Linked DNA regions of Variovorax paradoxus. The protein of the gene in region 1 interacts with the protein of each later gene in a pairwise test. Links are inferred from orthologs where the notes say so. Each region holds a gene or a part of one and is shown in the gene's direction. Other genes may lie near its edges. The genes, in order: recJ and NWF24_RS32945.

What was found.
Region 2: the proteins of recJ (region 1) and NWF24_RS32945 interact in binary tests that used the Escherichia coli proteins (3 or more experiments, as listed by UniProt). The link is inferred for Variovorax paradoxus from one-to-one orthologs.

Annotation. Positions count from the first base shown.
Region 1 is NZ_CP102931.1:5,323,192-5,338,393, forward strand. The notes cover bases 7,271-10,270. They hold recJ (single-stranded-DNA-specific exonuclease RecJ), read left to right. Parts: upstream 7,271-7,909; coding sequence 7,910-9,631; downstream 9,632-10,270. Other genes in these bases: NWF24_RS25210 (hypothetical protein), read left to right, coding at 7,271-7,913; NWF24_RS25220 (GGDEF domain-containing protein), read left to right, coding at 9,641-10,270. In the rest of the region: NWF24_RS25170 (lactonase family protein), read right to left, coding at 1-760; NWF24_RS25175 (ABC transporter substrate-binding protein), read right to left, coding at 777-2,351; NWF24_RS25180 (RidA family protein), read left to right, coding at 2,541-2,930; NWF24_RS25185 (ATP-dependent Clp protease proteolytic subunit), read right to left, coding at 2,931-3,545; NWF24_RS25190 (sigma-70 family RNA polymerase sigma factor), read left to right, coding at 3,627-4,406; NWF24_RS25195 (hypothetical protein), read left to right, coding at 4,444-4,965; lipoprotein-releasing ABC transporter ATP-binding protein LolD, read right to left, coding at 4,970-5,647; NWF24_RS25205 (lipoprotein-releasing ABC transporter permease subunit), read right to left, coding at 5,640-6,896; more of NWF24_RS25210, read left to right, coding at 6,951-7,270; more of NWF24_RS25220, read left to right, coding at 10,271-10,798; NWF24_RS25225 (WGR and DUF4132 domain-containing protein), read left to right, coding at 10,910-15,070; NWF24_RS25230 (hypothetical protein), read left to right, coding at 15,067-15,202. UniProt on the Escherichia coli protein: Single-stranded-DNA-specific exonuclease.
Region 2 is NZ_CP102931.1:7,034,432-7,050,139, reverse strand. The notes cover bases 6,430-9,935. They hold NWF24_RS32945 (DNA topoisomerase III), read left to right. Parts: upstream 6,430-6,771; coding sequence 6,772-9,735; downstream 9,736-9,935. Other genes in these bases: NWF24_RS32940 (tripartite tricarboxylate transporter substrate binding protein), read left to right, coding at 9,739-9,935; NWF24_RS32950 (SET domain-containing protein), read right to left, coding at 6,430-6,686. In the rest of the region: NWF24_RS32995 (mandelate racemase/muconate lactonizing enzyme family protein), read left to right, coding at 1-116; NWF24_RS32990 (SRPBCC family protein), read right to left, coding at 126-554; recombination regulator RecX, read right to left, coding at 538-996; recombinase RecA, read right to left, coding at 1,039-2,145; NWF24_RS32975 (MarR family winged helix-turn-helix transcriptional regulator), read left to right, coding at 2,292-2,777; NWF24_RS32970 (response regulator transcription factor), read left to right, coding at 2,841-3,512; NWF24_RS32965 (sensor histidine kinase), read left to right, coding at 3,568-5,010; NWF24_RS32960 (sporulation protein), read right to left, coding at 5,024-5,221; NWF24_RS32955 (biotin--[acetyl-CoA-carboxylase] ligase), read right to left, coding at 5,227-6,042; more of NWF24_RS32950, read right to left, coding at 6,045-6,429; more of NWF24_RS32940, read left to right, coding at 9,936-10,725; NWF24_RS32935 (LysR substrate-binding domain-containing protein), read right to left, coding at 10,755-11,675; NWF24_RS32930 (tripartite tricarboxylate transporter substrate binding protein BugE), read left to right, coding at 11,800-12,762; NWF24_RS32925 (N-formylglutamate amidohydrolase), read left to right, coding at 12,776-13,648; NWF24_RS32920 (oxidoreductase), read right to left, coding at 13,664-14,521; NWF24_RS32915 (LysR family transcriptional regulator), read left to right, coding at 14,650-15,591; NWF24_RS32910 (hypothetical protein), read left to right, coding at 15,637-15,708.

The DNA of each region.
Region 1 (15,202 bases):
CGGTGATGCGGTCGAAGCGGTAGGAGATGACGCGGTCCAGCCCGAGGTCGGCCACCAGCACGAAGTTGCCCTTCGGGTCGGCGTGCACCATGTGCGCGTGCGGGCCGTCGTGGTCGCTGGTGGCAAAGCCTTCGTGCGAGCGCGCGGCTGCAGGCACCACGTCGGCGCCGGGCTTGCAGGGCGTGGATGCGCCGCAGGCCTCGATGTCCTTGTAGACGACTGCGGGAACATTGGCATCGGGCGTGCCGTCGGCGCGCAGCGCGATCACGCTGACGTCGCCGCTCGCGTAGTTGGCCGTGAAGAGAAAGCGGCCGTCGGGGTGCACGCTGATGTAGGCCGGGTCCTTGCCGCCGCAGGCCGTCTCGGAGACGAACGACAGCGCGCCGTCCGCGCCAATGCGAAAGGCCGAGACCGAGCCGGCCTCGAACTCGTTGGCCGCATAGAGCATCGGCAGCTTCGGGTGGCGCGCGAGCGACGCGGGGTTGCGCAGCTTCGCGCCCTCGCCCGCACTGGTCACCGCCGGTGGCGCGCCGGGGATGGGCTTGAGCGCACCGGTGGCGCTGTCGAGCACGAACTGGTGTACGCCCAGTCCGCGACCGCCGCGCCACGGCTTGCCGCCGTCGCTGTAGGTGCCGACGTAGGCGTAGACGGGGCCGGAGGTTGCGGCCTGGACGGTGGAGGCCATGGACGAATTGAAGCCGAGGGCTCCGAGGCCGGAGGCCAGTGCGCTGGCTTGCAGAAGTTGGCGACGCGATGGCATGGCTGGTATCCCTGCCTTACTTGATCTTCGCGTTCCAGAAGAACGGCCAGGTCGCGGGCGTGTAGTTGTCCAGCGCCGGGCTCTTGGCCGAGAGGCCGTTGAACTTGCCTACGTTGATGTACGGCACTTCGTCATACACGACCTGCTGCACCTTGCCCCACAGCGCACCGCGCTTGGCAGGGTCGCTCTCGACATTGAAAGCCTGCAGCGCCGACTTCTTGGCGGGCGAATCCCACCAGCCGGGCGCGCCGTCGCCGAGTTGCGGCGGCGAGAGCATCGGCTCGGGGAACTGGCCCGAGTGGGTGACGTAGATGTCCCACAGCTTGGCGTCGTTGCGGCGCTGCACCAGCGTGGCCCAGTCGACCACGTTGAGGTCGACCTTGAAGCCGGCGCGCTTGAGCTGCTCGGCCATCAGCAGCGCCATGTTGTAGTGAAAGTCGTACTGGCGGCTGGTGAGCACGCGGATCGGCTCGCCCTTGTAGCCGGCCTTGGCCGCGGCTTCCTTGGCCTTGGCGGCGTTGCGCTGGTTGTACTGGTCGGCACCGGCGGTCGAATAGAACGGCGAGCCCTTGGGGAAATGGTTGCCCTCGGCCACGAAGAAGCGCGTGTCGCCGAAGCCGGCCGCGAGCATTTCGCCTTCGCCCAGCGCGGTCTGGATCGCCTGGCGCACCGGCTGGCTGGCGGCCACGCCTTCCTTGGTGTTGAGCACGAGGTACGGGAAGCCGAACGAGGGCGTCATGATCGGTACGGTCTTGCCGCCCGACTTCTCAAGGCGCGGCAGGGCTTCCACCGGCAGCAGGTCGGCAAAGTCGTACTGGCCGGCCAGCGCGCCTTCGACGCGCGTGCTGGCGTTGGGCACGGGCACGAAGCGCAGCTCTTCGATGGCCGCTTCGCGCTTGCCGCCGTAGCCGCTTGCGGGCTCCTTGCGCGCCGCGTACTTGTCGAAGCGCGTGAGCAGCACGAACTGGTCGGGGCGGCGCTCCTTGAACTTGTAGGGGCCGGTGCCGACGAAGTCTTTCAGCGGCGAGGCGATCGAATCCTTGGCCATGATGGCGGCCATGCCGCTGGGCAGCGCGAGCTGCGAGAGCAGCGGTGCATAGGGTTCCTTCAGCACCACCTCGACGGCCAGCGGGCCCTTGGCCTTGAGGCTGTCGATTTCCTTGCCCACGGCCTTGCCGCGCGGCGACTGTTCCATCCAGCGCTGCAGGCTGGCCACCACATCGTCAGCCGTGAGTTCGCGGCCGTTGTGCAGCATCACGCCGCGGCGCAATGTGATGGCGTAGGTCTTGCCGTCGGCCGAGATCTTCGGCATGCCCTCGGCCAGCATCGGCACCACGTTCCACTTGGCGTCGAAGGTGTAGAGCGTCTCGTACACGTGCTGCATGATGGTTCCGACCAGGTCGGCGGTCGAGGCCATCGGGTCGAGCGTCTGCGGCTCGGCCACCATCGCCAGCGTGGCGAAGTTGCGCGGGCCCTGGGCCTGGGCGCTCTGGTAGGGCAGCGCGGCGCACAGCATCGCGAGCAGGGAGGCACCCAGCAGGCTGCGCTTCGACAGCATGGGCAGGCGCTGGACAAGACCGACGTGGGGCATGGGGAACTCCTTCATGGGGCGGGCGAGTTTGTGAAAGAAAATTTCTCTTCGGCCCGGACTTTGAAGCAGTATTCATGCCAAATCATCCGTGTTAACCCTCGATAAAGGGTTTTTCTGAAATAGATTTTCATATTGGATGGATACTCGCGGATCTCTTCTACCGCTCACTTCAACCTCAGGAGCCCTCCCATGCCTCTCGAATACCTCGGCGCCCCACCCCTTGCCTCCGACCGCCAGGTTCGCCCCTTCTCCCCGGCCGTGCGCGCCGGCGACTTCGTCTATGTGTCGGGCCAGGTGCCTGCAAACAAGGACGGCGAGATCGTGGTGGGCGGCATCGAGGCGCAGACGCGCCAGGTGATGGAAAACCTCAAGACCGTGCTCGCACTGGCCGGCGCCACGCTCGACGACGTGTGCAAGAGCACCGTGTGGCTGCAGGACGCGCGCGACTTTGGTGCCTTCAACCGCATCTACATGAGCTACTTCGGTGAAAACAAGCCGGCGCGCTCGACGACCGAGGCGCGGCTGATGGTCGACGCCAAGGTCGAGATCGACGTCGTCGCCTACAAGCCCAAGGCCTGATCAGGCCTGCAGTTCGGTCTTGCGCTGGATGATGCGCGAGACCAACCCGTACTCGACGGCCTCCGTGGCCGAGAGCCAGCGGTCACGCTCGATGTCGGCCAGCACCACGTCGATGGGCTTGCCGGTTTCGCGCGCGATCTCGTGCGCGATGCGCTGGCGGGCCTTGATGATTTCCTGCGCCTGGATGGCGATGTCGGTCGCCTGCCCGCCCGCGCCGCCGCTGGGCTGGTGGATCAGGAAGCGCGTGTTCGGCAGGCACACGCGGCGCTCGCGCGGCGCCGCCAGGAACAGGTGCGTGGCCGCACTGCCGACCCAGCCGGTGCCGATCATGTTCACCGGCGCACTGATGAAACGCACGATGTCGTGGATGGCATCGCCCGACTCCAGATGCCCGCCCGGCGAGCTCACGAGGATGTCGATGGGCTTGTCGGGGCTGTCGGCGTCGAGTGCGATGAGCCGGCGCGTCACATCGGCCGCCACCGAATCGCTGATGGTCCCGAAGATCAGCAGCGTGCGCGACTTGAACGCCTTTTCCTCCAGATAGGAGTTGCGCGGCTCGGCGGTGGCGGCGGGCTTGGTGTCGTCGTCGGATTCCATTGAAAACATGGGCTGCATGGAGAAAGCTCCTGTGGTTGAACTGTCTTGACGAACAAGCCCACAGTTTCGTGACATTGCGCGCTATGGCAAGCTGCGGCGATGCTCGATGAACGCTATCTCTCGCAATTCCCGGCGCTGCGAAGCCGGCTGGTTCGCGCGGCGGCGCGAATGCTGGGTGGTCCGGCGGATGCCGAAGACGTGGTGCAGGAAAGCTACCTGCGCGCGCTCGAGGCTGGCGGCATGCCCGAGCCCGACTCGGTGCAGGCTTGGCTGACGACGGTGATGCAGAACCTGGCCATCGACAAGTTGCGGCGGGAGAACTGGATGCAGCGGTGGTTGCGGGATGCTGAAGGGCTTGCGCCCGAAGCACCTTCGGCGGAGACCGATGCGGCGCAGGCCGAGGAAGCCGATCACGCGTTGCGCCTGCTGGCCGACCGCCTTACCCCAACCGATGGCGCCGCGGTGCTGCTTCGCGAAGTCTTCGAACTGAGCTACAGCGAGATCGCCGAGGCCACCGGAAAGACCGAAGCCAGTTGCCGGCAGCAGTTGCATCGCGCCCTGATGCGCTTGCGCAGCGGCGAAGCACCGTCATCGGAGCGTGTGCGAGACGAAGCCGAAACGGAGGCGGCGCTTCACCTCTATCGCCAATCGCTGCAGAACCGCAGCGCGAAGGTGCTGCTCGCCATGCTGCACCAGCCCAGGACGCGCGCTGTCGTGCGTTCAGCAGCAGCAGCAGCAGCAGCGACAACGGCACCGAATACCGTCTGCCAAGTCACTCACGTTGGCGGGCAGCTCGGCCTCGTGCTGACGCTGGGCAACCAGTTCGTCTGCGTGCTGCCGTTGGGCACGCGGAATGTGCACGAGGAGTCGCCGGCCTGACGGTCGCGCGAAACTGGTCCGGCGGCAGAATCCGGCAATGAACAAAAGCTTGTGGGGGATGACGGGAGCGCTCTTCGGCGGACTTTGGATCGCAGTGTTTTTTGCTGCATTTAGCACATTGGCACTCATCCAAGAGACGAAGAGAGAAGATCTCTCGCCCACTTCAGGGCTGTTCATCGGTGTCGAGCCGGGAAGCGGACGGGCGCGATCTACAAACTACGCGGTCATCGAATCCGATGGCCGCTCCCAACGGCTCTCCATCCACGCATGCGAACAACAGATCGCTCGACTGCCAAAGGGCACCATGGTCTCCGTGCTGCACGATGACCACCAGCTCTTTGAGATCACTGCCAATGGCCAGGCGCAATGCACCTATGCGTCCACTGTCCAGGCCTTGGCACAAGCGCGGAGCAACAACCTGCGCTGGACGCTCTCGGGCGCGACGGGTGGCGCCCTGTTGGTGCTGCTGGCAATCTGGTCACGCTGGCGGACCAGCCGCCACCTGACACAGCTCCGAGCCGTTATGCAGCGCCGCGAAGCCGGTGGCGCAGACCGATAGCGACTCAGCCCGCTAGCCGCCCCGCCACCAACTGCAGCACCCGATCGCACCGCTTCGCCAGATCCTGGTCATGCGTGACCATCACGAACGCAGTGCCATGCCGGTGCGCAAGTTCGAGCATCAGCTCGAACACCGTGTCCGCCGTGCTGCGGTCGAGGTTGCCGGTGGGCTCGTCGGCCAGCACGCAGGCCGGTTTCGTGACCAGCGCGCGCGCAATCGCAACCCGCTGGCGCTCGCCGCCCGACAGCTCGGCCGGCCGGTGATGCAGGCGCTGGCCCAGCCCCACGCTCTCGAGGATCTTCGTGGCCGACTGCGCGGCCGCATGGGGCTCCACGCGCCGGATCTTCAGCGGCATGGCCACGTTGTCGAGTGCGCTGAACTCGGGCAGCAGGTGATGGAACTGGTAGACGAAGCCCAGGTGCTGGTTGCGCAGCCGCCCCTGCTCCGCCGCATCGGCGTGCGCGATGTCCTTGCCCAGCAGTTCGACCTTGCCGGCCGTTGGCTCGTCGAGCCCGCCCATCAAATGCAGCAGCGTGCTCTTGCCGGAGCCCGAGGCGCCGACGATGGCCAGCGTTTCGCCGGCATGCACGTCGAGGTCCACGCCGTGCAGCACGGTCAGGTCGAGCCGGCCCTCGTGGAACCGCTTTGTCAGTCCACGGGCCTTCAATACAACTTCACTCATAGCGCAAGGCCTCAGCCGGGTTCACGCGGCTGGCGCGCCAGCTCGGGTACAGCGTGGCCAGAAAGGCCAGCACGAGGGAGATGATTGCAATGGGCATGATGTCGCTGCGCTGCGGATCGCTCGGCATCTTGCTGATCAGGTAGATGTCCTTCGGCAGGAAGCTCGCGTGGAACAGCTGCTCCAGGAAGGGCACGATCACGTCGATGTTGTAGGCGATGCCCAGCCCCAGCAGCAGCCCGGCCACGGTGCCGATCACGCCCACCATCGCGCCCTGCACCACGAAGATGCCCATGATGCTGCGCGGCGAGCTGCCCAGCGTGCGCAGGATGGCGATGTCGGCGCGCTTGTCGGTCACGGTCATCACCAGCGTGGAGACGAGGTTGAAGGCCGCCACCGCCACGATCAGCGTGAGGATGATGAACATCATGCGTTTCTCGACCTGCACGGCCGCGAACCATGTCTTGTTCTGGCGCGTCCAGTCGCGGATGAGGAACTCGCCCGGCAGGGTCACGGCCAGCTGGTCGGCCACGTCGCGCGCCTCGTTGAGGTTCTTGAGCTTCAGGCGGATGCCGGTCGGCCCTTCGAGGCGGAACACCTTGGCCGCGTCCTGCTCGTGGACCATGGCCAGCGCCGAGTCGTACTCGTAATGGCCCGAATCGAAGGTGCCGACCACGGTGAACTGCTTGAGCCTCGGCACCACGCCCGCCGGCGTGACCTGCCCGCCCGGCGCCACCAGCGTGACCTGGTCGCCCGGCTGCACGAAGAGCGAGCGCGCCAACTCGGCGCCGAGCACGATGCCGAACTCGCCCGGCACCAGCTTGTCGAAGGTGCCCTTCGAGGCGATGCCGTTGATGTCGGTGACTTCGGGTTCGAGCTTGGGATCGATGCCGCGCACGATCGTGCCCTTCATGTCCTCGCCGCGCGCAATGAGCGCCTGCGTATTGATGAAGGGCGCCGCGCCGACCACCTCGGGGTTCTTGCGCGCTGCGGCCATGATCTGGTCGAGGCTCTGCAGCGCCTGCCCGTCGCGCGAGAAGATCTCGATGTGCGACACCACGCCGAGCATGCGGTCGCGCACCTCCTTCTGGAAGCCGTTCATCACACTGAGCACAATGATCAGCGCCGCCACGCCCAGCGCGATGCCGAGCATCGAGACACCGGAGATGAAGGAGATGAAGCCGTTGCGCCGCGTCGCCCGGCCTGCGCGCGTGTAGCGCCAGCCGAGCTGCAGTTCATAAGGAAGTCGCATAGGGGCGGAATTGTGGCATCCCGGACTCCCTGGGGCTTCCCGGACAATAGGGAGATGGCCGAAACCCTCCCACGTCACTTGTTGATCCCCTTTGCCGGCCGCGGTTCCCCGGCATGCCGCGCGGCGCTGCCGACGCTTCGGCTCCCCAATCTCGAAACCCTGCTGCAGCGCCTCACCCTCGCGGACACCGACACACAAGACGAAAGCACGCGCTCGCCTCCGCATGAACGCGCGCTGGCGCAGGCGCTGGGCATCGCGGCCGCCGACGGCTGCATCCCCTGGGGCGCGCTCGACGCGCGGCGGCTGGGCATCGCCGCACCCGGCGACACCGAAGGCTGGGGCGTCGTCATGCTGTGCAACTGGCAGGTCGGCATCGACGACGTGGTGCTGGGCGACCCCGCCGCCATAGAAATCGACGCCGACGAATCGACCGCCCTGCTGGAAGCCGCACGCCCCTTCTTCGAGGAAGACGGCATCGTGTTGCACCCCTCCCCTGTGCCCGGCCGCTGGCTGGCGCGCGCGCGCATCTTCGACGGGCTGGCAACCGCCTCCATCGACCGCGCCGTGGGCTACCCGATCTCGCAATGGTCGCCGCTGGCCGATGCCGCGCGGCCGCTGCGCCGGCTGCAGAACGAAATGCAGATGCTGCTGTACACGCAGCGCGTGAACGACGACCGCGCCGCGCGCGGCGTGCCACCCATCAATTCGTTCTGGCTCAGCGGCACCGGCGCGCTGAACAAAGAAGCCGCACCTGCCGCGGCACCGACAGTGAGCGACGCCCTGCGCATCGCCGCCCTGCGCGACGACGGCATGGCCTGGGCCGCCGCCTGGCAGGAGCTCGACGCAGGCCCCGTCGCCGCACTGCTGGCCGACTACACACGCGGCGACGCCGTGTCGCTCACGCTGTGCGGCGACCGCACCGCCCAACGCTACACCGTGCAGCCGCGCGGGCTGGCCGGCTGGGCCAGGAGCCTGTTCGACCGCAAGCGGGCCGCCACCGTGCTGGAGGCGCTATGAAGATCATCGCCCGGGAGATCCCCCCGCGCACCGTCTGGGCGCTGGAGCAGGCCGGCGTGCATCCGCTGCTGGCAAGGCTCTTCGCCGCGCGTGGCGTGCGCGCCAAGGAAGAGCTCGACGACGGCCTCGCACGCCTGCTGCTTCCCGACACGCTGCGCGGCACGCACGAGGCCGCGGTGCTGCTGGCCGACGCCATCGCCCAAGACAAGCGCCTGTGCATCGTCGCCGACTACGACTGCGACGGCGCCACCGCCTGCGCAGTCGGCGTGCGCGGCCTGCGGCTGCTGGGCGCCAAGCACGTGAGCTACCTCGTGCCCGATCGCGTGGTCGACGGCTACGGCCTCACGCCGCCCATTGCCGAGCGCGTGGCCGACAGCGGCGCCGACATGCTGATCACCGTCGACAACGGCATCGCCAGCGTCGAAGGCGTGGCCGCCGCCAAGGTGCGCGGCCTGCAGGTGCTGGTGACCGACCACCACCTGCCCGGCCCCGAGCTGCCCACGGCCGACGTGCTGGTCAACCCGAACCAGCCCGGCTGCGAGTTCGAGAGCAAGAGCATCGCCGGTGTCGGCGTGATGTTCTATGTGCTGCTCGCACTGCGCTCCGAGCTGCGCAGGCGCGGCGTGTTCGACACGGCCACGCAGCCCAAGCTCGATGTGCTGCTGCCGCTGGTTGCGCTCGGCACCGTGGCCGACGTGGTGAAGCTCGACGCCAACAACCGCCGCCTTGTGGCGCAAGGCCTGCGCCGCATCCGTGCCGGCACGATGCCCGCCGGCGTGGCCGCGCTCTTCAAGGCCGCGGGCCGCAATGCATCGGCGGCCACCACCTTCGACTTCGGCTTCGCACTCGGCCCGCGCATCAACGCCGCCGGCCGGCTGGCCGACATGACGCTGGGCATCGAATGCCTGCTGACCGACGACGCAGGCCGCGCCGAAGAACTTGCGCGCATGCTCGACGGCATCAACCGCGAGCGGCGCGACATCGAGGGCGGCATGCGCGACCAGGCGCTGCTGCTGGCCGAATCGCTGTTCGCCACCGATGGCGAAGGCATCGAAGCCCCGCCGCCGGCCATCAGCGTGTTCGACGCGGGCTTTCATGAAGGCGTGGTGGGCATCGTGGCCTCGCGCATCAAGGACCGCTTTCACCGCCCGACTTTCGTCTTCGCCGCGAGCGGCGCGCCGGGCAAGGAACAGGAGCTGAAGGGCTCGGGCCGGTCGATTCCCGGCTTCCATCTGCGCGACGCGCTCGACCTCGTGGCCAAGCGCCATCCGGGCGTGCTGCTGCGCTTCGGCGGCCATGCGATGGCGGCTGGCTGCACGGTCGCGCGCGAGCACTTCGAGACTTTCGAGAAAAGTTTCGCACAGGTGGCCGGCGAATGGCTGGCCGAGGCCGCGCTCACGCGGCAGATCGAGACCGACGGGCCGATCGAGCGCGAGTACATGCGCATCGACCTCGTCGACACGCTGCACCGCGAGGTGTGGGGCCAGGGCTTTGCGCCGCCCACTTTCAGCGAAGAAGTGGAAGTGGTGTCGCAGCGGCTGGTGGGCGAGAAGCACCTGTCGCTCAAGCTCAGGCACCAGGGTCAGCCTATCGACGCGATCTGGTTCAGCCACACCGAGCCGCTGCCGCCGAAGGTCAAGCTGGCGTTCCGGCTCGATGCCGATGAATGGCAGGGCGTGCGCAGGCTGCGCTTCCTGGTCGAAGGCGCTGAGTTTTAAGGGGCCTCGATGTTCGACGGCGTGAGCTACGGCCTGCTGGCTGGCCTGACGACCTGCGGCCTGGTGCTGCTGCTGGTGTTCGGCATGAAGGTCCACGGCTGGTACGCGTTGAGCTGCGCGTGCGCGCTGGCGGCCTTCGCCGGGTTGAACAGCCTCGCGCCTTCCGCGCAATTCGCGCAATGGCCCGCGGCGGCGCTGGTGTTGTGGACAGCATGCCGTCTGCAGTTCGTGCGGCAATTGCTGCGGCTGGAAGATTTCGCGCCTCGACTCGACCGGGTCGCGCAGGCAACGCTGGTCATCTTCGCGATCGCCACGCTCTATGCCGCGCTCGAAACGCAGCGCCTGTGGACACTGCACATGGTGCAGGCGCTGGCTGTGGCTTCCACCTTGATCCTCGCGGCGGGCGCTGTGAAGGTGCTGCGCCGCCAGCCGTGGCCGGCAGCGCTGTTCCTGGCCGGCGCGGCACTGCTGCTCGGCGGCCTCTCGGCCACGCGGATGTCGGCCTGGATCGGGCCGGCGTGGGCGCCGCCCCAGCCGAACCTGGTGCAGGCCGCGGTGATCGCCGAACTGGTGGTCTTCATCTTCGCGCTCGGCATGCGCCTGCGGGGCGATAGCGCCGGCGAGGCACGCACGCAGCAGAAGGCGGGAGACTCGGGCACCGACGCGCTCACCGGCGCCGCCAGCCGCGCCGGCTTCGAGAAACGCGGCGAGGAATGGCTGCACGACGGCCGGCCTTTCTCGCTGATGCTGATCGACCTGAACGGCTTCGAGGCCGTGAACAAGCGGCATGGCCGCGCGGGCGGCGACGCGGTGCTGGCCGCCATCGCCCAGCGCCTGCGCGAGCAGGTGCGCGCCGACGACATGGTCGCCCGGCTCGGCAGCGACGAGTTCGCGATTCTTCTGGTCGGCAGCCCGCCGCGGCAGAAGCTCGCGGAGATGGCCATCCGCATCGAGACCGCAGGCGCCAGGCCGGTGGCCTACGAAGGCCGGTTGCTCGCGGGCGGCGAGCTCAGCATGGGCATTGCCTGCCACCCCGCCGACGGCAGCACGCTGGCCGGCCTGCTCGAATCGGCCGGCCGCGCGCTTCAGCATTGCAAGCGGCAGCGCATGGGGCCGGCCTACGTCTTCGCGGGGGAACATGCGGGCGGCGCGACGGCACGTGAATGATTTCTTCGTAAGCGTTGTCGCACGGAGCGAAATCTTCTTGCTGTGGAGGGGCCGAGCTTTCATGCAGGCCCTTTATCCTTTGCGGCGAACTCACAGGAGGATGTTTTTTCCATGCGCCGCTTTGAACTCATCGAGGGAACCGCCAGCAAATTCTGGGAAATCGAGCAGGCAGACACCGAGCTCAACATTCGCTGGGGCCGCATCGGCACAGCGGGCCAGAGCCAGACCAAGTCGTTCGACGACGCCACCAAGGCAGGCACCGCGCTGACCAAGCTGGTGACCGAGAAGACCGGCAAGGGTTACTCCGAAGTAGGCGTGGCCGCCAGCGCGGCCATCGGCAAGACCGAGGCGAAGCCGAAGGTGGAGAAGCCAGAGCCAGCGGAAAAGCCCCCTACGCCGACGGCCGTCGCCGCCAGCACCACGGCCGCGGATGCGGCACCCACCGAAGGCATCGACAGCCAGGCTGACCGCGTCTTCGAAACCGTGCGCGCGCAGATCGAAGCCGGCACGCTGACCTCCAGCGACACGCTATCGGCCGGCACTCTCAAGCGCCAGCACGGCGTGAGCGAGCAAGGCGCGGCGCTCGCCTTCAAGCGGCTCAAGAATGAGGGCCTGCTGTCAGGCTGGGGCACCAGCTGCACGCCGGCCAAGGACGCCCAGGCCATCGCGAAAGCACTGGGCGCCGCAGCGCCGAGCGCATCGCACGCAGCCCCCCTCGCGACCGGCGCCGAAATGCCCGCGAGCGCCGACACCCCGCCCTGGCTCGCCGCCGGCACGCCCATACGGCTCTCGCCCGACATGCAGCGCGAAGCCTTCCCGTCGCGCCGTTTCCCGCCGAAGCCCTTCGAAGAAGTGGTGAGCGTGGCCGCAGCCTGGCTGCCGGTGCGCCGCAAGCTCGAACTCAACGTCAACATGACCGGCACCGATGCGGCCCTGCAGGCGGCCACGCAGCGCATGATCGACCGCAGCACGCAGCCCAACCCCACGGCCGATGTTGAGGCCGACACCGTGCTGCTGGCGCTCGCGCTGGGCACCGGCGGCCACTACAACGTGAACGAGACGGGCACCGTGCTGGTGAACTACCTCGTCAAGCAATACGGGCTGCCGGACACCATCGACATGGCGCTGGCCGCGCAGCAGATCGAAGTGCAGACCGCCTACGACCGCGCGACGAAGAAGCACCAGAGCAGTTTCAGCGCCACCGTCACCCGCCAGACAGGCAGCAGCTACTACGGCCCGCTGGGCGAAGGCGAGCAGGCGCTGCGCGCGCACCTGGCGCTGGCCGCCCCCGAGGTCTGGCAGGACTGCCGTGACCGCATCGAAGCCGGCCTGCCCAGGGTGCACCTCAGCCGCCAGCCCGCGCTGGCAATGCTGCTGCCCGATGCGCCCGAGATCTCGAACACGCTCGTGCACACGCTCGCGGCCGACAAGAACACGCCCGAGACGATGCACTGGCTGCAACTGACAGCCACCGACCCCGACGCCATCGCGCTGGCCGCGAAGGTCCGCCTGAGCTATTCGACCGGCTTCTGGGGCAGCGGCCCCATGACGAGCACGCTGGTGCAGGAGCGTGGCCTGGACGCGGTTGCGGTACTGGAGCGCGGCGCCGCCACCGACGATGCGGGCGATGCGCTGGCGTGCATCGGCACGCCCGAAGCCGTGCAGGCGCTGGCCCGCGTGGCGAGCAATTCGAAGGGTGCGCTGGCGCGGCTGGCGCTGGCCGTCGACCGCTGGCCGATGGCGGCCATTCCCGCGCTGTCGCGGCTGGTCGCGGCGGGCGGGAAAGACGCCAACCTCGTCACGCCCAGCCTCACGCGCCTGCTGCGCGCGCATGGCTCGGCCCTGCCGGCCTTGCGGCCCTGGCTCGATGCCGGCGCTCAGGCGGTGATCGACCGGCAACTGGCCCTGCTGGCCGGCCCCACCGAGGTGGCCGACGCGAGCGAGCTGCCCGGCGTGCTGGCCGCGCCGCCATGGCTCGCCAAGGTGCAGAAGAAGGCCGCAGGCGCGCTCGTGCTGGAGCCGCTGGCGCTGGCACCGGTGGAGCAATGGGGCGAAGGCGAGCGCGAGAAAGCGCTGCGCCTGAACTCGTGGCAGACCGGCCGCCATGACGCCGCACGCAAGAACACCGAGGCGCTGCTCAACGAGCTGGGTTTCGACGAGAAAAAGGGGGAGGCCATCGGTCCGCTGGGCAAAGCCGCGGCCGCCGCCATCAAGGCCGGCGATGCCGAGGGCCTGATCTCCAACTGGCGCGCCATGGTGGCCGAACGCAAGAAGGCGCGCTACTACTGGTTCACCTTCTATCCGAGCTTCGCGACGCTGCTGCCAGCCGCCATCGGCGTGCCGTTCTGGAATGCGATCGCGGGCGAAACCGAGAGCGACAGCATCGGCATGATGCTGGCCACGCACGGCCTCGCCGTGCTGCCGGGGCTGGTGGCCATGGTGCGCTCCAAGCCCACCGACAACCTCTCGTACGCCCTGAACTACGGCGCAGCCGAGCTGGCCATGCCGGCCGCGCGCGCCTTTGCCAAGCTCAAGACGCTGCGCGCCGAAGGCCGCGAATGGCTGCTGAAGTACCCGCAGCACGCCGCCGCCGGCCTGATCGGGCCCGCGCTCGGCAAGCCCGGCGAGGCGCGCGACTGCGCGGGCTCGGCACTGCGCCTGCTGCAGGCCAACGGCCACGAAGCGCTGCTGCTCGACGTGGCCGGCCGCTACGGCAAGCCCGAGGTGGTGGAAGCGCTGCGCGCCGTGCTCGACGAAAGCCCGCTCGACCGCTTCCCCACCAAGCGCGCGAAGCTGCCCGAGTTCTGGCAGCCGCGCGGCTGGCGCCGGCCCACGCTGAAGAACGGCAAGGCCCTGCCCGACGACACGCTCGACAACCTCGGCCAGATGCTGACCTTTCCGACCAACGAGGAAATCTACGGCGGCATCGCCGTGGCCAAGGAGGCTTGCGACGCCGACTCGCTCGCCGAATTCGCGTGGGACGCCTTCACCGCCTGGCTCGAAGCCGGCGGCCCGAGCAAGGAAGGCTGGGCGCTCACCGCGCTCGGCTTCTTCGGCAACGACGACACCGCGCGCAAGCTCACGCCCTTCATCCGCGCCTGGCCGGGCGAGGCCGCGCATGCACGCGCCGTGACGGGGCTCGACGTGCTCGCCACCATCGGCAGCGACGTTGCGCTGATGCTGCTCAATGGCATTGCGCAGAAGGTCAAGTTCAAGGGCCTGCAGGACAAGGCGCGCGAGAAGATCGACGCCATCGCCGAGGCGCGCGGCCTCAGCACCGAGGAGCTCGAAGACCGGCTCGCACCTGACCTCGGCCTCGACGAGCAGGGCACGATGCGGCTCGACTTCGGCCCGCGCGCCTTCAAGGTCGGCTTCGACGAAACGCTCAAGCCCTACGTGCGCGAAGCCAGTGTTGACGGCGCCGACGGTGTCGACGGCGCGCGCCTGCCCGACCTGCCCAAGCCCAAGAAGACCGACGACGCCGAACTCAGCAAGGAAGCGGTCGAACGCTTCAAGCTGCTGAAGAAGGACGTGCGCACCATCGCCAGCCAGCAGCTGCTGCGCCTCGAAGTGGCAATGTGCGCGCGCCGCCGCTGGACGCCCGAGGTGTTCCGCATGTTCCTGGTCGAGCACCCGCTGGTGCGCCACATCGTGCAGCGGCTGATCTGGGGCGTGTACGCGGTGCAAGGCAGTGCCAGCTACGGCGGCACGCTGCAGGCCTGCTTCCGCGTGGCGGAAGACGGCAGCTACACCACGGCGGAAGATGATCCGTTCGAACTGCCCGAGGGCGAGAACATCCGCATCGGCGTGCCGCATGCGCTGGAGCTGCCAGCCGCCGACGCAGCGGCCTTCGGCCAGGTGTTCGCCGACTACGAACTGCTGCAGCCCTTCGCGCAGATCGGCCGCGACATCTACACGCTGACCGACGAAGAGAAGAAGAGCCTGAAGCTGGAGCGCTGGAAAGACGCCAAAGTGCCCACCGGTCGCGTGCTGGGGCTGGCCAACAAGGGCTGGCGCCGCGGCCAGGCGCAGGACGGCGGCTGCATCTGGTACTTCAGCAAGCCGCTGGGCACGGACCGCGTGATCGAGCTGAGCCTGGACCCCGGCATCATCGTCGGCATGGTGGACGAATACCCCGAGCAGACGCTGGGCCAGGTGCAGGTGGGCAAGCCCTCGGGCTGGGGCGACATGCGCGATGCCGAGGCGCTGCACCAGCTCGATCCGATTTCCGCCAGCGAACTCATCCGCGACATGGAAGGCCTCAGGGCATGAGGCTGCGCCCCTGGATGCTGGCCACGGGACTCGCTCTGGCTGTGGCTGCGGCCGCAGCCCAGGGCACGGCGCCCGAGGTGCCGGCACGGGTGCGTACGGTGGCGACCGGCGGTGAATGGCTCTCGCCGAAAG
Region 2 (15,708 bases), 1.7 Mb from region 1 along the record:
TGCGCATCGAAGGCGGCCATGCAGTGGCGCCGGAGACGCCGGGGCTGGGCATCGAGTGGGATGCCGACCAGCTGAAGGCGCGGCGCAAGTTCGCGCCGATCGTGGTGCGCGGCTGAGTCGGCCGGTCAGTCCGCTTCGAGCAGGTTGCGCAGCGCCTGCAGGTCGCGGGCGATCCACTGCGCATCGCGCTCGAAGGCCGCATCGTCTATGTGCGGCTGGCGCAGCAGCGTGAACTGCAGCTCGCAGGCGTCGGGCGCAACGCCGATCACACGGAACGGCAGGTAGACCTCGGGCACGCCTTCGGGCGCGACCCAATGGTCGAGCACGCCGAGATCGTTGCGCGGTGCGAAGCGCATGCGGGCCTCGCCGCTCTCGGGGGTGCGCACGATCCAGTGGTCGCCATGCGGCACCAGCGCGCTCTTGGCGAGGCCGCTGGCCCAGTCGGGCAACCGCTTCGGGTCGGCCGCCAGCACATAGGCGCGGCGCCATTCGCACTGCACGCGCTGCGTGATGACGCGGGACTCCACAGCGTGGTCTTCATTCGTCGGCTTCATCGAAATCGCTCCTGAGTACCTTGGACACGACGGCGCCCGAGAAACCGCGCGCCATCAGGAATCGCATCTGCTTGGCCCGCTCCTTCGCGTCGGCGGGCGGCGCGTCGAAGCGGTGGCGCCACAGGGCCGTGGCGCGTTCGACTTCTGTCTCCTGCAGGCTGGCCACCGCTTCAGCGATGGCCTCTGGGGCGATGCCCTTGGCCTGCAGCTCCTGCTTCACCCGCAGCGCGCCCGAGCGGGCGGCACGCTGGTTGAGCACCGAGGCCACCACGCGCGGCTCGCTGATGAAGTCTTTCGCTGCCAGCTCGTCGAGCGCCTTGGCCAGCGTGCCGGGCTCTTCTTCATGCTTTGCCAGCTTGCGCTCCAGCTCCGCGCGTGAATGCTCGCGCTGACTCAGCAGGCGCAGTGCGCGGCCTTTGAGGGACGGGGCGTTGAATGCCATGCGGGGGTCGCTTGCGCGGCCCCCGGGGAGCCGCGCTCTGGCTTATTCGCCCTTGTCGGCCTTCTCGGCCTTGGCCGCCTTCTGCGGCTTCTCGGGCGTGGCGCCGGCATCGGCGGCCAGCAGCGGGATGCCCAGCGACTCGCGCACCTTGTTCTCGATCTCGCGCGACAGCTCGGGGTTCTCGCGCAGGAACTCGCGGGCGTTGTCGCGGCCCTGGCCGATCTTCTCGCCGTTGTAGGCGTACCAGGCGCCCGACTTGTCGACGATCTTGGCGGTCACGCCCATGTCGATGATCTCGCCTTCGCGGCTGATGCCTTCGCCGAACAGGATGTCGAACTCCGCCGTCTTGAACGGGGGCGAGACCTTGTTCTTCACCACCTTCACCTTGGTTTCGTTGCCGATGGCCTCGTCGCCCTTCTTGATGGTGCCGATGCGGCGGATGTCCAGGCGCACCGAGGCGTAGAACTTCAGCGCATTGCCGCCGGTGGTGGTTTCGGGCGAGCCGAACATCACGCCGATCTTCATGCGGATCTGGTTGATGAAGATGACCATGCAGTTGGTCTTCTTGATGGTGGCCGTGAGCTTGCGCAGCGCCTGGCTCATCAGGCGGGCCTGCAGGCCGGGCAGCGAGTCGCCCATTTCGCCTTCGATTTCAGCCTTGGGCGTGAGGGCGGCGACCGAGTCGATGACGATCAGGTCGACGGCGCCGGAGCGCACCAGCGAGTCGACGATTTCAAGGGCCTGCTCGCCGGTGTCGGGCTGGCTGATCAGCAGGTCGGACAGGTTCACGCCGAGCTTCTGGGCGTACTGCACGTCGAGGGCATGCTCGGCGTCGACGAAGGCGCAGGTGCCGGCCTGCTTCTGCATGGCGGCGATGACCTGCAGCGTGAGCGTGGTCTTGCCCGACGATTCCGGGCCGTAGATTTCGATCACACGGCCGCGCGGCAGGCCGCCGACGCCCAGCGCGATGTCCAGGCCCAGCGAGCCGGTGGAGACCACCTGGATGTCTTCGAGCGCCTCGCCTTCGCCGAGCCGCATGATCGTGCCCTTGCCGAACTGCTTTTCGATCTGGGCCAGCGCGGCTTGCAGCGCCTTGGCTTTTTCACTGTTGGCGACCGAGATGCTTGCGCCCTTGACGACTGCGTCCATGTGGAAACTCCTTGAAAATCAACGGTTTGTGTTGGGTTTCATCCGATCTGCTTTTAACTACAGGCTGGATGCTTGAACAGTAGTGTAGGGGCTGATGGGTTGGCGTAAGCCCATTTTTTGGTCAGTTTGCTTTACCATTTGCCGCCATGGCCGAAGCCGCTTTCCCGACCGACCCCGATGCCTGGCGCCAGACCCACCTGGGCCGCCTGCTCGGCCACGCCATGCGCCGCTTCGACGAGCGCGTGCTGGAGCTGATGGCACACGACGTCGACGTGCCGCTGGCGCTGTCGAACCTCGCGGCGCGCGCGCAGGTGAGCGCGGCGCACATCCACATCACGCGGCACCTGGCGCGCGAGGGCTCGCGCCTCACGGAGCTGGCCGAGCGCGCCGGCATGACCAAGCAGGCGATGGGTGCGCTGGTCGATCAGTGCGAGGCCTGGGGGCTGGTCACGCGCGGGCCCGATCCGCTCGATGCGCGGGCGCGGCGCGTGCTCTTCACCGCCGACGGACTGGCCTGGCTCGACGCCTTCCGCAGCGCGGTGACGCAGGCCGAGAGCGAGTTCCGAAGCAGCGTCGGCGACGAGATCGCCACCGTGGTAACGATTGGACTGGAAGCCTACACAGCGGGCTAGACTCGCCCCAGAGACAAATGTGAACGGCGCCAGTTTGGCGCCCGAACGGGCCGGAGGTGACGCATGCGGATTCTGATTGCCGAAGACGACCAGGTGCTGGCCGATGCCCTGCTGCGCAGCCTGCGCACCTCGGGCGCGGCGGTCGACCACGTGGCGAACGGCTCGCAGGCCGACACCGCGCTCATGACCCATGACGAGTTCGACCTGCTGATCCTCGACCTCGGGCTGCCCAGCCTGCACGGCATCGAGATCCTCAAGCGCCTGCGCGCGCGCGGCTCGCAGCTGCCGGTGCTGGTGCTCACCGCGGCCGACAGCGTCGAGGAACGCGTCAAGGGCCTGGACCACGGCGCCGACGACTACATGGCCAAGCCCTTCAGCCTGCAGGAGCTCGAAGCGCGCGTGCGCGCCCTCACGCGGCGCGGCATGGGCACCACCAGCAACGCCATCCGCCACGGCCCGCTGGTGTACGACCAGGCTGGCCGCGTGGCTACCATCGACGGCAAGATGATCGAGCTGTCGGCGCGCGAACTCGGCCTGCTCGAAGTGCTGCTGCAGCGCGCCGGCCGGCTGGTGAGCAAGGACCAGCTGGTCGACCGCCTTTGCGAATGGGGCGAGGAGGTGAGCCTCAACGCCATCGAGGTCTACATCCACCGCCTGCGCAAGAAGATCGAGAAGGGGCCTGTGCGCATCGCGACGGTGCGTGGGCTGGGCTACTGCCTCGAAAAGATCCAGTGACGACGACGCGGCAGCCGCCACGCGCGGGCGGCGGCATGCCAGAGGACTCGGCGCGATGAAGCTCTTCCAGCGCGCGCAGCGCTCGCTTTTCGGCGAGATCCTCGACTGGATGCTCACGCCGCTGCTGCTGCTGGTGCCGGTGAGCATCGGCGTCACCTGGCTGGTGGCGCAGGGCATTGCCAACGCGCCCTTCGACCGCGCGCTCGAACACAACGTGAAGGCCCTTGCCGAGCTGGTGACGGTGAAGGAAGGGCATACGCAGTTCGTGCTGTCGCAATCGGCGCGCGAGATCCTGCGGGCCGACGACGCCGGCCACGTGTACTACCAGCTGCTCGACGGCCACGACACGCTGCTGAGCGGCGAGCGCGACATTCCGATGCCCGGCCTCGACGAGCCGCTGCCGCCCGGCCAGGTGTTCCTGCACAACAGCGCCCTGCATGGCAAGGAGGTACGCGTGGCCTCGATGTGGATCGCCAGCGGCACCGACGACGTTCCGCCCACGCTGCTGCAGCTGGCCGAGACGCGCGAGAAGCAGTCGGTGCTGGCGGCCGAGATCATCAAGGGCGTGCTGCTGCCGCAGTTCGCCATCCTGCCGCTGGCGGTGCTGCTGATCTGGCTGGCGCTGGTGCGCGGCATCAAGCCGCTGTCGGTGGTGGAGGCGCGCATCCGCGAGCGGCGCCCGGGCGACCTGAGCCCGCTCGACGAATCGTCGGTGCCACTGGAAGTGGTGCCGCTGGTGTCGTCGGTGAATGAACTGCTCGACAAGCTCAACGATTCGATCGGCACGCAGAAGCGCTTCCTGGCCGACGCGGCGCACCAGCTGAAGACGCCGCTCGCGGGCCTGCGCATGCAGGCCGACCTGGCGCAGCGCGAAGGCGCTAACGCCGACGAGCTCAAGCAATCGCTCAAGCAGATCGGTCGCGCGAGCAAGCGCGCCACGCACACGGTGAACCAGTTGCTTTCGCTGGCGCGCGCGGAAGGCAACAGCGCCAACGCGCACCACCAGCCCTGCGACCTCGCGCGGCTCACCATCGAGGTGGTGCGCGAGGCAGTGCCGCGCGCGATCGAGAAGCGCATCGACCTGGGCTACGACGGCGCGGAAGCTGGCGCACCCGGCGTGATGTTCGACGGCAACGCGACGCTGCTGAAGGAGCTGGTGCGCAACCTGGTCGACAACGCGATCAACTACACGCCCTCCACGCCGGAGCGCCCCGGCCTGATCACCGTGCGCGTGCTGGCCGACCCCTTCGGCCATGTGCTGCTGCTGCAGGTGGAGGACAACGGCCCCGGCATCGCCGAGGCCGACCGCGAACTGGTGTTCGAGCCTTTCTACCGCGTGCTCGGCAACGAGGCCGACGGCTCGGGGCTGGGGCTGCCGATCGTGCTGGAGATTGCGAACCAGCACCGCGCGCAGGTAAAGCTGGAGGATGCGCATCCTGGCAAGCAGCCGCCGGGAGCGCTGTTCACGGTGCGCTTCGAGGGTGAAGCGGCACCTTGATTGATCAGGGGAATCAGGGAGCAGGCGCGCCCGGCTTCGCTTCCTTGCGGATCTGCAGCCACTCGGGGTGGATCTGGCGCGACATGCGCTGTGGCTCCCGCTCGTTGAGCGCGGCCGGAGCCAGGCCGAAGCCGGCAAGATCGCCGCGCGCCCACAAGAAATAGCCGGCATTGGCCAGCAGCAGAACGATGAGGAGCAGGCGCAGCTTCATACTGATCAGAGCGCCATGCCGCGAGGGCGCACGCTCACTTCGTCGCTGGAAATCAGCTGCAGGCCGGCGTCGGTACGCACCTGCAGCTCGCCGCCCCAGGCCACGCCTTCGCACAGGCCGGCGGTGCCGTCGCTGAGCACCACTTCGCGGCCGCGCAGCACGTCGCGTGCGGCAAAGCGCTCGGCGAAGGACGCAAAGCCCTTGGCCTCGAATTCGAGCACGCTGCGCACCAGCGGCTCGGCCAGTTCGCACAGCACTTCCGGCGCAGTGGCCCCGGGGTGCCACTGGCGCAGCCAGGCCGGTGGCGTACGCATGCCGTCGCCTTCGCGCGCGCCAATGTTGATACCGATGCCGATCACGAGATAGCGCGGCGCATCCGGCTTGCCGGTGGACGGCAGCGCGGTTTCGATGAGGATGCCGACCAGCTTGCAGTCGTTCACCCACACGTCGTTGGGCCACTTGAGGCCGACCTTGTGCGCGCCCGAGGGATCGAGGCTTTCGGCCACGCTGACACCGACAGCCAGTGAGAGGCCCGACCAGTCCGCGGGCGCGAGCGGCATGCCAAGCGAGAAGGTCAGCGAGGCGGACTCCTCCTGCTGCGGCGCGCTCTGCCAGGGCCGCCCGAGACGGCCACGCCCCGCGGTCTGGCGCTCGGCCACGAGCAGCACGGGCTCGACGCGGCCGGCACGCGCACGGCGCATCAGCTCGGTATTGGTGGAGTCGATTTCGGCCACGGCCTCGACCACGAAGCCGGGCAGCAGCGGAGCGACCGACGCGGCGATCCGGTCTTCGAACCAGGCGGCCGAGGTGCTGCTGCTCATGGTCAGTCCTCGGCGGACTTTTCCTTCTTGGCGGATTTTTTCTCCGCCTTCTTTTCGGATTTCTTCTCGGCTTTTTTGTCGGCCTTCTTTTCAGCCTTCTTGGCTTCTTTCTTCTCGGCCTTTTTCTTTTCAGCCTTCTTCTTGGCCTTCTTCTTTTTCTTCTTTTCGTCCTCATCGTCCTTGGGCGTCAGCAGCGTGCCCCGGCACTGCTCGGAGCCGCACCAGCAAGGAAATTCGGACAGGAGCTTCGGCGTGTACGGCTCGTCGATGATCAGGCCGTAGTCGTAGTTGAGCTCTTCGCCGGCGGAGATGTTGCGCAGCGCCTTGATATAAACGCGCCCATCGACCTCGTCGGCTTCGCAGTTCGGCTCGCACGAGTGGTTGATCCAGCGGGCGGCGTTGCCCTTGACGTTGCCGTCGATCACACGCCCGTCATCGATGTGAAAGTAGAAGGTGTGATTCGGCTGGGCCGGGTCATGCGGATGGCGGCGCAGCGCCTCCTTCCAGTTGATGACTTCGCCCTTGTATTCGATCAGCGTTTCGCCCTCGGCCAGGTCCTGCACGGCGAACACGCCATTGCCATGGACATCGGAGCGCCGCGTCTGGATTCGGCGACCGGCGGAAAGTGGGGATTTGGAAGGCATCGCCGAAGTCTGTTAGTTTGAATATGCACACATGCGCGTGTGCGCGTGCGCACGCGGGAAGCCGCAGAGTATAGAGAGCCCTTAGATGACAAAGACTTTGGTAATCGCAGAAAAGCCGTCGGTGGCACAGGACATCGTCCGTGCCCTCACGCCGGTTGCAGGGAAATTCGACAAACATGACGAGCATTTCGAGAACGACACCTATGTCGTGACCAGCGCTGTCGGTCACCTGGTCGAAATCCAGGCGCCCGAGGAGTTCGACGTCAAGCGAGGCAAATGGAGCTTTGCCAACCTGCCGGTGATCCCGCCTCATTTCGACCTCAAGCCGGTCGACAAGACGAAGACGCGCCTGAACGCCGTGGTCAAGCAGGCCAAGCGCAAGGACGTGACGCAGCTCATCAACGCCTGTGACGCGGGGCGCGAGGGCGAACTGATCTTCCGCCTCATCGAGCAATACGCCGGCGGCAAAGCCGGCCTTCACAAGCCGGTCAAGCGCCTGTGGCTGCAATCGATGACGCCGCAGGCCATTCGCGACGGCTTCGACGCGCTGCGCACCGAAAAGCAGATGCAGGGCCTGGCCGACGCCGCGCGCTCGCGCTCCGAGGCCGACTGGCTGGTGGGCATCAACGGCACGCGCGCCATGACCGCGTTCAATTCGCGCGACGGCGGCTTCTTCCTCACGACCGTGGGCCGCGTGCAGACGCCGACCCTCTCCGTCGTTGTGGAGCGCGAGGAGCAGATCCGCAAGTTCGTCTCGCGCGACTACTGGGAAATCCACGGCAGCTTCGCGGCCGAGGCCGGCGAGTACCCGGGCAAGTGGTTCAACCCCGACTGGAAGAAGGCCAACGCGCCGCTCCTGGCTAACGGCGAGCCCGACTCCGAACAGCGCGCCGACCGCGTGTGGAACGAGCAGGAAGCCCGCGCCATCGCCGACGCCTCGCGCGGCAAGCCCGCCACGGTGACGGAAGAGAGCAAGCCCACCACGCAAGCCTCGCCCGCGCTGTTCGACCTGACCTCGCTGCAGCGCGAGGCCAACGGCCGCTTCGGCTTCAGCGCCAAGACCACGCTGGCGCTGGCGCAGAGCCTGTACGAACGCCACAAGGCGCTGACCTACCCGCGTACCGATTCGCGCGCGTTGCCGGAAGACTATCTGCCGGTGGTCAAGCAGACCATGGGCATGCTCGCCACGAGCGGCATGAAGCACCTGGCGCCGTTCGCCCAGCAGGCGGTCGACGGCAACTACGTCAAGCCCAACAAGCGCATCTTCGACAACGCCAAGGTGTCGGATCACTTCGCCATCATCCCGACGCTGCAGGCCCCGAGCGGCCTGAGCGATGCCGAGCAGAAGCTCTATGACTTCGTGGTGCGGCGCTTCATGTCGGTGTTCTTCCCGAGCGCCGAACACCAGGTGACCACGCGCATCAGCACGGTGGAGCAGGGCGGCAAGAAGTATCCCTTCCGCACCGACGGCAAGGTACTGGTCAAGCCCGGCTGGCTCGCCATCTACGGCAAGGAAGCGCAAGACGACGAGAAGGAAGACGACAAGGACGGCAAGCGCCTCGTGCCGGTGAAGCCGGGCGAGATCGTGAAGGCCGAGTCGGTCGACACCAAGGGCCTGAAGACGCGCCCGCCCGCACGCTACTCCGAAGCGACGCTGCTCGGCGCTATGGAAGGCGCGGGCAAGACCATCGACGACGACGAACTGCGCGAGGCCATGCAGGAGAAGGGCCTGGGCACGCCAGCCACGCGCGCGGCCACCATCGAAGGCCTGATCTCCGAGAAGTACATGCTGCGCGAAGGCCGCGAGCTGATCCCCACGGCCAAGGCCTTCCAGCTCATGACGCTGCTGCGCGGCCTGGGCGTGGAAGAACTCTCCAAGGCCGAGCTGACCGGCGAATGGGAATACAAGCTCGCTCAGATGGAGAAGGGCGCGCTCAGCCGCGACGCCTTCATGCGCGAGATCGCGGCGATGACCGAGCACATCGTCAAGAAGGCCAAGGAATACGACCGCGACACCGTGCCGGGCGACTACGCGACCCTGCAGACGCCGTGCCCCAACTGCAGCGGCATCGTGCGCGAAAACTACCGCCGCTACGCCTGCACCGGCAAGAGCGGCACCGGCGAAGACGCCTGCGGCTTCTCGTTCGGCAAGTCGCCGGCCGGGCGCACCTTCGAAGTCGCCGAGGCCGAGGCGCTGCTGCGCGACAAGCACATCGGCCCGCTGGAAGGCTTCCGCTCCAAGGCCGGCTGGCCCTTCACCTCCGAGATCGTCATCAAGTACGACGAGGAAGCGAAGAACTGGAAGCTGGAGTTCGACTTCGGCGACGACAAGAACGAAGACAGCGGCGAGATCATCGACTTCAGCAAGCAGGACACCGTGGGCCCATGCCCTGTGTGCGGCGCGCCGGTGTTCGAGCATGGCAGCAACTACGTCTGCGAGAAGTCGGTGCCGACCAATGCGCAGCCGACGCCGAGCTGCACCTTCAAGACCGGCAAGATCATCCTGCAGCAGCCGGTGGAGCGCGCGCAGATGGAAAAGCTGCTCGCCACCGGCAAGACCGACCTGCTCGACAAGTTCGTGAGCATGCGCACGCGCCGCGCCTTCAAGGCCTTCCTGACGTGGAACGCCGAAGAGGGCAAGGTGACCTTCGAGTTCGCGCCGCGCGAAGGCGGCAGCAAGTTCCCGCCGCGCAAGACCTTCGGCAAGGCCGCGCCCGCAGGCAAGACGGCTGCGGCCAAGAAGGTGGCTGCGAAGAAGACGCCCGCCGCCAAGAAGGCACCGGCAGCGAAGAAGGCCGCGGCACCGCGCAAGCCCGGCGCGGGCCTGAAGCCCAGCGACTCGCTGGCCGCGGTGATCGGCGCCGAACCGGTGGCGCGCACCGAGGTCATCAAGAAGCTGTGGGACTACATCAAGGCCAATGGCCTGCAGGACGCGGCGAACAAACGCGCGATCAATGCCGATGCCAAGCTCAAGCCGGTGTTCGGCAAGGACCAGGTGACGATGTTCGAACTCGCGGGCATCGTGGGCAAGCACCTCTCGGCGCCCTGAGCCATGCAGCGCAGACACTTCGGCGCAAGCGTTGCTGCGATGGCCGTCGCGCTGCTGGGCGGCGCGGGCCTGGCCCACGCCGCCGCGTGGCCTGACAAGCCGGTCAAGCTGGTCGTGCCCTTCCCGCCGGGGCAGGCCACCGACATCTTCGCCCGCGCGCTTGCCGAGCAGCTCGGCAAGCGGCTGGGCCAGCCGGTGATCATCGACAACAAGGCCGGTGCCGGCAGCAACATCGGCACCGAGTTCGTGGTGCGCTCGCAGCCCGACGGCTACACGCTGGTGGTGGCCGGCAGCGCGATGGCGGTGAACCAGACGCTCTACGCCAAGCCGGGCTTCGACCCGCGCAAGGACCTGGTGGGCATCTCGCTGGTCGCCAAGGTGCCGCTGGTGTTCCTGGCCACGCCCGAGAGCGGCATCCGCACGCTGGCCGAACTCACGGCGCGCGCCAAGGCCGAGCCCGGCCGGCTGAGCTACGCGAGTGCCGGCATCGGCGGCACGCAGCATCTGTCGGGCGAGATGTACAAGTCGGCGGCGCATGTGTTCATCACGCACATTCCGTACCGGGGCAGCGGGCCGGCGCAGTCGGACTTCCTGGGCAACCAGGTGCCACTGATGGTCGATTCGGTGACGGCCGCGCTGCCGCACATCAAGTCGGGCAGGGCGGTGGCGCTGGCCGTCACCTCGGCCACGCGCTCGTCGCAACTGCCCGATGTGCCCACCGTGCGCGAAAGCGGCGTGGCCGGCACGAAGAATTTCGAGGCCGTGGGCTGGCTCGGTCTGATGGCGCCGCGCGGCACGCCGGCCGACATCGTCGAGCGACTCAACCACGAAGTGACGGACATCCTGAAGAGCGAGCAGATGGCGCGCTTCATCCGCGAGCGCGGCTCCGAGCCCGCGCCCACGACACCGGCCGAGTTCGACCGCTTTGTGGCGAGCGAGATCGGGGTGTGGGGCGCGGCGGTGAAGGCCTCGGGCGCGAAGCCCGAGTAAGCGGGCATCAAGCAGGCATCAAGCAGGCATCAAGCAGGCGCCTGCGCCTCTTTGCCCCGGTCCACCTCCGCGAGCAGCCAGCTGCGGAAATGATCGAGCGTGGCCAGCTGGCCGCGCCCTTCGGGGTAGCAGAACCAGTAGCCCTCGTTGCCGCGGTAGCCGCCGCCGGGCAAGGGCTCGTCCACCAGCCCCGACGCGATTTCGTCCTGCACCAGGCAGCGCGGCACCAGCGCCACGCCCATGCCGACCATCACCGCGCGGATCATGGTCTGGAACTGGTCGAACTGCGGGCCCGCCAGCGGATCGAGCCCTCGCACGCCATGCGTTTCGCTCCACTGCAGCCACGACTGCGGCACGCTCACGTGGCGCAGCAGCGTGCAGCGCGCCACGTCCTGCGGCGTGCGGATGGCCACCTCGGCCTGCGCGGCGCGCGGGGCAATCAGCGCCACGTCCTGCCCGGCGAGGTAGTGCGAGCGGGCGCCGGGCCAGTGGCCGTCGCCGAAAAGAATGGCGCAGTCGAGCTCGGGCCGCTCGAAGTCATAGCCATGCACGAAGGGCACGAAATGCAGCGTGATCTGCGGATGCGCGCGCTGAAAGTCGGGCAGCCGCGGAATCAGCCACTTGGCACCGAAGGTGGGCAGGGCGGACAGGTGCAGCGCGCCGCCGCCGTCGCCGCTGGTAATGAGCTCCAGCGTGGCTGCCTCCAGCTGCGCGAGCGTGGCGCGCACCGCCTTCTCGTAGCGCTCGCCGGCCGGCGTGAGTGCCAGGCGCTTGCGGCTGCGCTCGAACAGCGGCGCGCCGATCCAGCGTTCGAGTTCCTGCACCTGCTTGCTGACCGCGCCCTGCGTGAGGTGCAGCGCCTCGGCCGCGCGCGAGACGCCGCCGAAACGCACCACGGTCGAGAAGGCGCGCAGCAGGTTCAGGGGCGGGTTGAGACGGCGCAGTGACATGAGCGGAGTGACATGGCGGGATGCCCATTAAAACATTCCAGACTGGAATGTTAGCTGGTCTATCCTTTGCTTCAGGTAATGCAGCGAATCGCTCCATCACTCTCTGTTTCATTGGAAGAAACCCATGCTACGTCGTCACTTCATTTCCACCCTGGCTGCTGCTTCCGTCGTGCCAGGAATATCCTTTGCCCAGGGCAAGCCGATTCGCCTCGTCGTGCCATTCCCGCCCGGCGGCGCCACCGACATCACGGCTCGCGTGCTCGGCGAGCCCCTCGGCAAGATCCTCCAGCAGCCCGTGGTGATCGACAACCGCGCCGGCGCGGGCGGCTCCATCGGCATGGCCGAGCTGGCACGCGCCACGCCCGACGGCCTGACCTTCGGCGTGGCCACGCTGTCCACCCACGGCGTGAACCCGGCCGTGTACCAGAAGCTGCCCTACGACCCGATCAAGGGCTTCGTCGCCGTGACCGAGCTGGTGAAGGCGCCGGGCGTGATCGTCATCAACCCCTCAGTGCTGCCGGTCGGCAGCTTCGCGGAGCTGGTGAAGTACCTGAAGGCCAACCCCGGCAAGGTGTCGTACGCCTCGCCGGGCAACGGCACCATCGGCCACATGTGGGGCGAGCTGTTCAAGAGCAGCACCGGAACCTCGATGGTGCACATCCCCTACCGCGGTGCGGGCCCGGCCATCAACGACGTGCTCGCGGGCCAGGTGCCGGTGTACTTCGACCAGGTGGCTTCGTCGCTGCCGCACGTGAAGTCGGGCAAGCTGAAGGCGCTGGCCGTGTCCTGGAGCGGCCGGCTCGACGTGCTGCCCGAGGTGCCGACGTATGGCGAGCTGGGCTACCCGGTCAACAACGACCCTTCGTGGTTCGGCCTGGTCGCGCCCGCCGGTACGCCGCCCGAGATCGCGCTGCGCATGCAGCAGGCCGTGGCCACCGCGCTGAAAGATCACGCGGTGCGCGAGCGCCTGGCGCTGCAGGGGTTATATGCCTCGGGCACCACGCCGGCCGAGTTCGCCAAGCAGATCGCGGGCGAGATCGAGAAGATGAAGAAGGTGGCCGAATTCGCCCGCATCCGATTGGACTGACCGAACCCTGCCTATGCATCCTGTTCTGAAACTGATCCAAACCCGCGCCCAGGTGACAAGCGTCGCCGGGCATACCCCGCTGGTGCTCGACTCTCCGCACAGCGGCACCGTCTACCCAAAAGACTTCCGCACAGTGCGCGACCTGGCCACGCTGCGCCGCGCCGAGGACACGCACGTCGAGAAGCTCTACGCCTTCGCGCCCGCCATGGGCGCGGCGTGGATCGAGGCGCACTTTCCGCGCAGCTATCTCGATGCCAATCGCGACACGACCGAGATCGACACCACGATGCTCGACGGCGCCTGGACCGATCCGGTTTCCACCGACCCGCGCGTGCTGTCGAAGGTGCGCCTGGGCAAGGGCCTGATCTGGAAGCTCACCGACGAAGGCCTGCCGATCTACGACCGCCAGCTTCTGGTGGACGAGGTGCGCCAGCGCATCGACACCTGCTGGCGGCCGTACCACGCGGCGGTGGCGCAGGCAGTGGACGAGGCGCATGCGCGCCACGGCTACAGCATCCACATCAACTGCCACTCGATGCCGGCCATCGCGGCCAGCCACGCGACGGACTTCCCGGGCCTGGCACATGCCGACTTCGTGATCGGCGACCGCGACGGCAGCACGGCCGACCCGGCGCTGTCGCAAAAGATCTGCGAACACCTGCGCGCCTTCGGCTACAGCGTGGACTACAACCACCCCTACAAGGGCGTGGAACTGGTGCGCCGGCACGGCAGGCCTGCCGAACACCGGCACAGCATCCAGGTCGAGATCAACCGCAAGCTGTACATGGACGAGGCCACGCTGGCGCTCGACGAAGCCGGCGCGGCGCGGCTGCAGGGCCATCTGCGCTCGATGGTCGAAATGCTGCTGGCCACGGATCCGCGCTGATCCTTCGCAAGTCGGTCAGGCGCCGGCGGGCGTGAAGTCGGTCGACACCGACAGCGCCTCCCACGCCTTGATCTCCTCCTGCAGCGCGCCGAGCTTCTCGCGCACCACCTTCACGGCGTCGGGGCCGAGCAGCAGGTGGGCCGGCGGGTTCGCGGCTTCGGTGATCTGGATCATGGCGTGCGCCGCCTTCACCGGATCGCCGTCCTGCTTGCCGCTGCGCGCAAGCCGCCGCTCACGCACCGGGCCCATCACCGGCGCGTAGTCGGCAATGGTCTGCGGCGCACGCACCATCGATCGGCCCGCCCAGTCGGTGCGGAAGCCGCCGGGCTCCACGGCAGTCACGTGGATGCCGAAGCTCGCCACTTCCTTGCCCAGCGTCTCCGAGATGCCCTCGAGCGCGAACTTGCTGCCGTGGTAGTAGCCCAGCCCCGGGAAGGTCACGATGCCGCCCATCGACGTGATGTTGAGGATGTGGCCGCGTCGGCGCGCCCGCATGAAGGGCAGTACCGCCTTGGCGACGGCCACTGCGCCGAACACGTTCACCTCGAACTGCTGGCGCAGCTCGTCGAGCGACGATTCTTCGACCGTGCCTTCATGGCCGTAGCCGGCGTTGTTGACCAGCACGTCGATCGGGCCGACCGAGGCTTCGACCTCGGCCACCACGCGGGCGACCTCGGCGCCCTGCGTCACGTCGAGCAGGCGGCCGAAGGAGCGGCCGGGCTGCAGGGCATCGAATTCGGCGCGCGCGGCCTCGTTGCGCAGCGTGCCGACCACGCGGTGGCCGGCGGCCAGCGCCTCCTGCGCGAGCGCTCGGCCGAAGCCGCTGCTGACGCCGGTGATGAACCAGGTCCTGGGAGAAGAAGAAACCGTCATGGCGATGTCCTTGAAGGGTGGATGGAAGAACCGATGGCCTGACTGTGCGCGGGCGGCATCGCTTTGATAATCCGCCCAATCGACGAAACACTTTGAAGGTTTTCTTCAAGATCAAACGGAACGCACCCATGCGCCAGGACCAGCTCGACGGACTCGTCACCTTCGTGGCCGTGGCCGAAACTCGCGGCTTTTCGGCCGCGGCGGTGCGGCTGGGTGTCTCGCCCTCGGCCGTGAGCCAGGCGGTGCGGCTGCTCGAAAAGCGCGTGGGCGTGCCGCTGTTCAACCGCACCACGCGCAGCGTGAACCTCACCGAAGCCGGTGCCCGTTTTCTGGAACGCATCCGCCCGGCAGTGCAGGAGCTGGCCTCGGCCTCCGACGAACTGAGCGACAGCGCCGAGCGGCCCGCGGGCCTGCTGCGGCTCACGCTGCCGCGTGCGGCCTACCTGTTCGTGCTGCAGCCGGCGCTGGCTGGCTTCCTGCGCGCCTATCCACAGATCGACGTCGAGGTGTCGATCGACAGCGCGCTGGTCGACATCGTGGGCCGGGGCTTCGACGCCGGCATCCGCTTCGGTGGCATGGTCGAGCGCGACATGGTGGCGGTGAAGGTCGGCGGCCCGCTGGCCAACAGCATCGTCGCCGCGCCGCGCTATCTGGCCGAGCGCGGCACACCGGTGCACCCGCGCGAGCTGCTGGCGCACGACTGCATCGGCTTTCGCTTCGAGAGCTCGGGCCTGCTGGAGCGGTGGGAGTTCGAGAAGAACGGCGAGTCCATGACGCTCGCGGTGAGCGGCCGCCTCGTGATGAACGACGTGGCCGTGATGCTCGACGCGGCGGTCGACGGCATCGGCATCGCCAACCTGATCAGCAGCTACACCGAGCGCCACGTCGCCGACGGCCGGCTGGTGCAGCTGCTGGCCGACTGGACCACGCCGCTGCCCGACCTGACGCTGTACTACCCCGACCGCAGGCGCGTGCCGCCCAAACTGCGCGCGCTGATCGACTGGCTGCGTGAAACAACCCTGCCGGTATCGGGCGTGTTGTTACAGGGCGGGCGGGCCGGCGGCCTATAGTGAGCCGGCAACAACCGTCAACCAAACCATCTCTTGGAGTTTCCAGTGAAGCCATTCATTGCAGCCGTGTTCGTGATCGCAATGGGCGCGCTGGTGTCAGGCTGCGCGGGCACCGGT